One region of the Dactylosporangium sp. NPDC051484 genome, then DNA from elsewhere that is predicted to be linked to it. Evidence: riboswitches for the same ligand, from Rfam matches in the RefSeq annotation. Region 1 holds a riboswitch; the other holds the start of a gene.
What was found. A riboswitch is a leader RNA that binds a small molecule or an ion and turns the genes downstream of it on or off. The one in region 1 is predicted to bind thiamine pyrophosphate.
Positions count from the first base shown of each region.

Region 1 (3,808 bases):
GCCGTATCCAGGCTTGGAGCGGGTCGGGAAGATCGGCGAGAGCGTGGCGTAGGCGACGGTGTCGTCCGCGGCGGCGGCGCAGAGCGAGTCGAGGTCGTGGCACTTGCGCAGGGCCGGGTCCTCCTCCAGCAGCAGCCTTCCGCCGACCGCGTCGAGCGCGGCGCGCAGGTCGGCGGCGAGCTTGAGGCGCCGCCGCCGCGGGAGGTCGTGCTCGCGCAGGACCACGACCCGCGCCCCGCCGTCGGCGGCCATCGCGATCAGCTCCGGCAGCGGGCGCCGGGCCTGCTGGCGGTCGGTGAAGACGATGAGGCCGGGCTCCGCTGCGGCCTCATCGGGCGCTACCACGGCATACCTCCGGTCGGGCTGGACGCGGTCGCGTGCAGGCGGCGGGGGATCCGGCCGGCGAGATGCGCCAGCCGCCCGGCCCGCACCGCCAGGCGCATCGCCTCGGCCATGCGCGCCGGGTGCTCGGCCCGGGTGACCGCGGTGGCGAGCAGCACGCCGTCGCAGCCGAGCTCCATGGCCAGCGCGGCGTCGGAGGCGGTGCCGATGCCGGCGTCGAGGATCACCGGGACGGTGACCTTCTGCCGGATCAGCGCGATGTTGTGCGGGTTGCGGATGCCCATCCCGGAGCCGATCGGCGCGCCGAGGGGCATGACCACGGCGCACCCGGCGTCGGCCAGGCGCTGGGCCAGGATCGGGTCGTCCGAGGTGTACGGCAGGACGACGAACCCGTCGGCGACCAGCTCCGCGGCCGCGGCGACCAGCTCGACCCCGTCCGGCAGCAGGGTGTCCTCGTCGCCGATGACCTCGAGTTTGACCCACGCGGTGCCGAACGCCTCCCGCGCCAGGTGGGCGAGCTTCACCGCCTCGGTCGCCGTGTAGCACCCGGCGGTGTTGGGCAGGACCCGCACGCCGCAGCGCTCGATGACGCCGAGCAGCGACGGCGCGGCCGGGTCGAGCCGGCGCAGGGCGACGGTGACCATGGCGGTGCCGCTGGCGCGGATCGCGGCCTCGAGCGCGGCGTGGCTGGTGGCTCCCCCGGTGCCGAGGACCAGCCGCGAGGGCAGCTCGATGCCGTCGATGACTAGGACGTCGAGGTCGTCAGCCACCCTGCACCGCCGTCAGCACCTCGATGTGGTCGCCGTCGGCGGGGCGGGTGTCCGCCCAGCGCGACCTCGGCACCACGTCACCGTTGAGGGCGACGGCGATCCCGCGCGGATCGTCTCCGGCGAGCGCACGCACGACGTCGGCGACAGTGGTGTCGTCGTCGACGGTCGATGCGACGGCATTGACCACAAGATGCATAAGGCTCACTCCTGCCTCCCTGCGCCGGCATGATCCGGATCAGGTTCGACGGTCGGGGGCTGACAGCCCCCCTCTCAGCCCGGTCGCACCGGACTCCCGTGGGGTACGCCTCGACCATAACGCCGACGCCGGGTCAGGTAAAGCGCGCCACCCCGAACGCGTCGACATCAACAGTGGTAGAGCCGTCGAGGACCAGGTCGGCGAGCACCGCGGCGGTGACCGGCGCCAGGAGCACGCCGTGGCGGTAGTGCCCGGTGGCCACCAGGGTCCGCGCGCCGGGCGGGCCGCCGGGGAGTGGGCCAAGGACCGGGGCGTTGTCCGGCGTGCCGGGACGCAGTCCGGCCAGGGTCTCGGCCAGGGCCAGCTCGGCCACGCCGGGCAGCAGGTCGGCGGCCGGGCGGAGCAGGTCGAGCACGCCGCCGGCAGTGACCGTGGTGTCCGTGCCGCGCTCCTCCTCGGTCGCGCCGACGACCAGTTCACCGTCGGCGCGCGGCACGAGATACACGTGCCGGCCCGCCGCCACGCCGCGAATCACGTGCCGGACCAGGGGCTCCGCGCCGCGCAGCCGCAGCATCTGACCCTTCACCGGGCGCACGGGCAGGCCGGTCAGCGACGCCGACCCGACGCCGTTCGCGACGATGATCACATCGTCCCGTACTGTGGAAAGGTCATCGATCTTCTGCGATGCGAACCGCAGCGGCAGGCCCCGCAGGGCGCCCAGCAGCAACCGCGGGTCGGCCTGGTGGTCGCCGGGAGCGAACGCGCCGCCGCGCACCCGCGGGGACAGCAGCGGCTCCCGCTCGCGCAGCTGGCGGCCGGTGAGCGGCTCGATCGGCGTCCCGGCGCGCCGGTAGTAGCCGACGAGCCGGTCGATCTCGGCCTGGTCGTCCGCGGTGAGCGCGACCAGCAGCGTGCCCTCCGTGCGGTAGCCGATCGGCCGCCCGGTGCGCTCCCGCAGCCGGGCGGCGAAGGCGGGCCAGCGGCGCATCGACTCGAGCATCAGCGCCTGCAGGGCCTCCTCGCCGAAGACCGCCTCGGCGGCGGGGGCGAGCATGCCGGCCGCGACCAGCCCGGCGCCGCGCGTGGGGTCGGGGTCGTAGACGGTGATGTCGTGCTCGCCCCGCTCGAGCAGCTCGAAGGCGATGGCGAGCCCGATGACCCCGCCCCCGATGATGCCGATGGTCGGGCGACCGGTTGTGCGGCGGCTGGTTGTGCGATGCATGCTCACGCGACGAACTCCGCGGCGGCGGCGAACGGGTCCGGCGCGCCGCTGACCGCGCCCACCACGGCGACCGCGTGCGCGCCCGCCGCGAACAGGTCGGCGGCCCGCGCCGCGGTGACCCCGCCGATCGCGACGACCGGCACCTCGACCGCCTCGGCGACCGCGCGTATCCCGGCCGGGCCGATCGCCGCCGGCAGCCCGGACTTCGTCACGGTCGCGAACGCCGGCCCGACCCCGAGGTAGGAGGCCCCGTCGGCGACCGCGCGCCGGGCCGAGCGCGGGTCGCGAGCGGTCGCGCCGAGGATCGCGGCGGGCCCGAGGATCCGCCGGGCCGCGGCCACGGGCAGGTCGTCGGCGCCGACGTGCCCGCCATCGGCGCCCGCGGCGAGCGCGATGTGCAGCCGGTCGTTGACCAGGCAGGTGCGGCCGAGCTCGCGGCACATGGCCAGCACGCGCACGGTCAGCTCGTAGGCCTCCCGGTCGGTGACGGCGTCTTCGGGCCGCACCTGTATGACGTCGAAGCCCGCCCGCAGCGCCGCGGCCACCACGTCCAAGGTGTTGCGGCCGGGCCGGGTGTCGGTGACAAGATGGAGTCGTCCGAGGCTGTGCACCGCGATAGCTTTTCAGAATGAAGCAGGTACGACTGGGCCGGACTGGCCTTCAGGTCTCCGAAATCTGTCTCGGCATGATGAGCTACGGCTCGTCCGCCTGGCGCGACTGGGTGCTCGACGAGGACGCCGCTGACCCGTTCGTGCGGCGCGCGGTCGAGGCCGGAATCACGTTCTTCGACACCGCCGACGTGTATTCGCTCGGCGAGAGTGAGCGGGTCACCGGGCGGCTGCTGGCGCGGTATTTCGCCCGCCGCGACGACTACGTGCTGGCCACGAAGGTGCACGGCCGGATGAGCGACGCGCCCAACGACGGCGGCCTGTCCCGCAAGCACATCCTCGCCGGCATCGACGAGTCGCTGCGCCGGCTGGGCACCGACCACGTGGACCTCTACCAGATCCACCGCTGGGACCCGCACACCCCGATCGAGGAGACGATGGAGGCCCTGCACGACGTCGTGCGGGCGGGCAAGGCCCGTTACATCGGGGCGTCGAGCATGTATGCCTGGCAGTTCTCCAAGGCGCAGCACGTGGCCCGCACGCACGGCTGGACCCCGTTCTCGTCGATGCAGAACCATTACAACCTGATCTACCGCGAGGAGGAGCGCGAGATGCTTCCGCTGTGCGAGGACCAGGGCGTCGGCGTCATCCCGTGGAGCCCCCTGGCCCG
Region 1 is NZ_JBFAZX010000027.1:51,263-55,070, forward strand. It holds gene AB0367_RS30925 (thiamine phosphate synthase) at 1-345, opposite strand, end outside; gene AB0367_RS30930 (thiazole synthase) at 339-1,112, opposite strand; gene thiS (sulfur carrier protein ThiS) at 1,105-1,308, opposite strand; TPP riboswitch at 1,307-1,417, opposite strand; gene thiO (glycine oxidase ThiO) at 1,442-2,530, opposite strand; gene thiE (thiamine phosphate synthase) at 2,533-3,141, opposite strand; gene AB0367_RS30950 (aldo/keto reductase) at 3,159-3,808, shown strand, end outside.

Region 2 (3,808 bases), on a different contig from region 1:
GCGGAGCTCGGTCCGGAGCCGATCCAGGACTTAGAACCGGCGGCGCACGTCCTGCGCCGTCGACGGGCCCGGGGCCCAGTCGGCGGTCCAGGCGCCGGCGGGGGGCGGTGGCACGATGCCGTCCTCGAGCGAGCGGTAGCGCCCCCGCAGGACGCGCTTGGCCGCGGACGCCTCGACGGCGTCGGCGTTGTCCCACAACTCGCGGAAGAACGCCTCGGCCCGCAGCGTCGCCTGCCGGCAGAACAGGTCGGCCAGCTCCACACCCTCCGGGCGCTCCGCGCGCTCGGCTCGGGCCTTCACGCACGCCGCCGACATCGCGAACAGCTCCGCCCCGATGTCCACGACCCGGCCGAGGAAGCCCTGCTTGCGCTCGAGCCTGCCCTGCCAGCGGGCCATCCCGTAGAAGGTCTCGCGGGCGAGCCGGCGCGAGGCCCGCTCGACGTAGCGCAGGTGCCCGGCGAGCGGCCCGAACTCTGCGTAACCGCCCGGCAGCTGCCCCTTGCCGGCCACGAGCGTCGGCAGCCACTTCGCGTAGAAGCCGCCGGCCCGCCCGGCCGCCTTCGCCTTGCGCCCGAGGCCGGCCTCGGGGTCGATGAGATCCCCGGCGACGGACAGGTGCGCGTCGACGGCCTCGCGGGCGATGGCCAGGTGCATGATCTCGGTCGAGCCCTCGAAGATCCGATTGATCCGCAGGTCGCGCAGCATCTGCTCGGCCGGGATCGCGCGCTCGCCGCGGGCGGCGAGCGAGTCGGCGGTCTCGTAGCCGCGCCCGCCCCGGATCTGCACCAGGTCGTCGGCGATCCTCCAGGCAAGCTCCGTGGCGTAGAGCTTGACCAGCGCCGCCTCGATGCGGATGTCGTTGCGGTTGTCGTCGGCCAGGCGGCAGGAGACCTCGAGCATCGCCTCCATGCCGTACGTCGACCCGGCCATGAACGCGATCTTCTTCTCGATCGCCTCGTAGGCGCCGATCGGCCGGCCCATCTGCACCCGCTCGGCGGCCCACTCGCGCGCCACACCGAGGCACCACTTGCCGGCCCCGACGCACATCGCGGGCAGCGACAGCCGCCCGGTGTTGAGCGTGCTCAGCGCGACGCGCAGGCCGTGGCCCTCGCCGCCGATGACGTTCGCGGCCGGCACCCGCACGTCGTGGAAGCGGGTGACGGAGTTCTCCAGGCCGCGCAGCCCCATGAACGCGTTGCGCCGCTCGACCGTCACGCCGGGCGCGTCACCCTCGACCACGAACGCGGTGATGCCGCCGCGGTGCCCCTCGCTCCTGGGCACCAGCGCCATGACCACGAACAGCGTGGCCAGGGTGCCGTTGGTCGCCCACAGCTTGACGCCGTTGAGCAGGTAGTCACCCTCCGGCGTCGGTACCGCCGAGGTGCGCAGATTCGCCGGGTAGGAGCCCACCTCGGGCTCGGTGAGCAGGAACGCCGACACCTCGCCGCCGGCCAGCCGGGGCAGGAAGCGCTGCTTCTGCTCGTCCGTGCCGACCAGCTTGAGCGGCTGCGGCACGCCGATGGACTGGTGCGCCGACAGCAGCGCGCCGATGGACGGGTTGACCGAGCCGGTGAGCATCAGCGCGCGGCAGTAGTCGAGATTGGTCAGGCCGAGCCCGCCGTACTCCTCGTCGATCTTCATCCCGAAGGCACCCAGCTCGCCCAGCGAGCGCAGGACCTCGTCCGGGATGCGCGCGTCGCGCTCGATCTGCTGGCCGTCGACCTCGGCGGACAGGTACGCGGCGAGCTTCGCCTGGAACTCGGCGCCGCGAGCCTCGGCGGCCGGGTCGAGCTCCGGCAACGGGTCGATGAGATCGAGGCGCAACCGGCCGAGGAAGAGCTCCTTGCCGAAGCTGGGCTTCTTCCACTCGGTCTCGCGGCTCTCCTCGATGACCTTGCGCGCTTCCCGCTCCGCGCGCACCGACGTGGAAACCATGGCCACCCCCAGGTAGACGGTCCTAGGTGTAGAGCAACCTACGGCCAGGTTATTACCCACCGGTAGCGTTCGCCATGCCTCAGGCGAGGCAGCGGGCCAGGATCGCCTCGGCGACCTCAGATGGCGCCTAATCGGGGATCCAGTGACTGATCCCCGCAAGCCGGACGAACCGGTAGTCCGCGTCCACGTGCTCGGCGCAGGTGCGGGCGGCCGTGGCGCCGATGGCCCGGTCGCCGTCGCTCCACACGTACGGAGCGCTCGCGCTGCTCGGGGTCGGTGGTGCGCCGGGTGAGACGCCCCGCTGATCGAGGGCGTGGGTGCGCAGGCCGGCGGCGTGCAGCGCCGGGGTGACGGCCGCCCACTCGCCGCTGTGCTGGGGGAAGCCGTCCGTGCAGCAGCAGTACCGGGTCCCCGTCCATCGGACCACCGGCCACCACGTCGAACGTCAGCGAGCGCGCCGTGATTTTCATGACCAGAGACTAGGGGTCAACAACGTTCACTGTTACCGTCGGAAAACAACTGCACATCCGGCAGGGGAGCGCACAGCGCTGAGAGTGCGGCCGCCACGCGGCGCCGCAGACCCTCGAACCTGATCTGGGTAATGCCAGCGCAGGGAGCTCGGTCACCTCACGCAAGCCGCCACGTCCGTCCGTTCATGCGGCGGGCGTGGCGTCGCGTCTCCTTCTGGTTCACCCCCGAACTAGGAGGTATCACCAATGCAGACCCGTTGGCGCACCGTCGACATCGTCGTCGCGTCGATCATCGCCGTGGCCTTCGCCGCGGTCTTCTACGCGTGGAACAACGTGTGGACCGCGCTGGAGAGCAGCTTCGCGCTGCCGTGGCGCGCCGTGATCTACGGCGTGTGGCTGGTCCCGGCGGTGCTCGGCCCGCTGGTCATCCGTAAGCCCGGCGCCGGGCTCTACACCGAGATCGTCGCCGCGACCGTCTCGGCGCTGTTCGGCTCGGCCTGGGGCCTCACGGTGGTGGTGTCCGGCCTGGTGCAGGGCATCGGCGGCGAGTTCGGCTTCGCGGCGACCGGCTACCGCGGGTACCGGCTGGGCAACGCCCTGGTCGCGGGTGGCCTGGCCGGCCTCGGCGCGGCGCTGTTCGACCTAAGTGTCTACTACGGCGACACCTTCACCGCCGGGCAGAAGTGGACCTACGCCGCGATCGTCGTCGTCAGCGGCGTGGTGATCGCCGGCGCCGGGAGCTGGGCCCTGCAGCGCGCCCTGTCGAAGACCGGTGTGCTGGACCGCTTCCCCTCCGGCCGGGAGCGGGTCGCGGTCTGAGCACCGTCGAGTTCCGCGGGTTCGGGTGGCGGCACGCCGGCCGCAAGGCCTGGGCGGTCCGCCACCTCGACCTGCGCATCGAGCACGGCGAGCGGGTGCTGTTACAGGGCGCCTCGGGTGCGGGCAAGTCCACCGTGCTCGCCGCGATGGCCGGCCTGCTCGCCGAGGACTCCGGCGAGCAGGAGGGCGAGATCCTCATCGACGGCCGCCCCGCCCAGCAGCGGCGCGGCGAGACCGGCATCGTGTTCCAGGACCCGCAGACCCAGCTGGTCATGAGCCGGGCCGGCGACGACGTCGCGTTCGGCCTGGAGAACCGGGGCGTGCCGCGCGCGGAGATCTGGCCCCGGGTCGACGCGGCCCTGGCGGCGGTGGGCTTCCCCTACGGCCGCGACCGGGGCACCGCGGCCCTGTCCGGCGGCGAGCAGCAGCGGCTGGCCATCGCCGGGGTCATCGCGCTGCGCCCCGGGCTGCTGCTGCTTGACGAGCCGACCGCAAACCTCGACCCGGAGGGCGCGCAGCTGGTTCGCACCGCCATCGCCAAGGCGCTGCAGGACCTCGACGCGACGATGGTGCTCGTCGAGCAC
Region 2 is NZ_JBFAZX010000019.1:4,704-8,511, reverse strand. It holds gene AB0367_RS26085 (metalloregulator ArsR/SmtB family transcription factor) at 1-1, shown strand, start outside; gene AB0367_RS26080 (acyl-CoA dehydrogenase family protein) at 31-1,935, opposite strand; partial or broken gene AB0367_RS26075 (hypothetical protein) at 2,063-2,405, opposite strand; TPP riboswitch at 2,458-2,569, shown strand; gene AB0367_RS26070 (ECF transporter S component) at 2,652-3,224, shown strand; gene AB0367_RS26065 (ATP-binding cassette domain-containing protein) at 3,221-3,808, shown strand, end outside.
Region 2: it holds a riboswitch for thiamine pyrophosphate, as region 1 does, so the genes downstream of both, AB0367_RS26070 (ECF transporter S component) here and thiS (sulfur carrier protein ThiS) in region 1, are expected to answer to the same signal.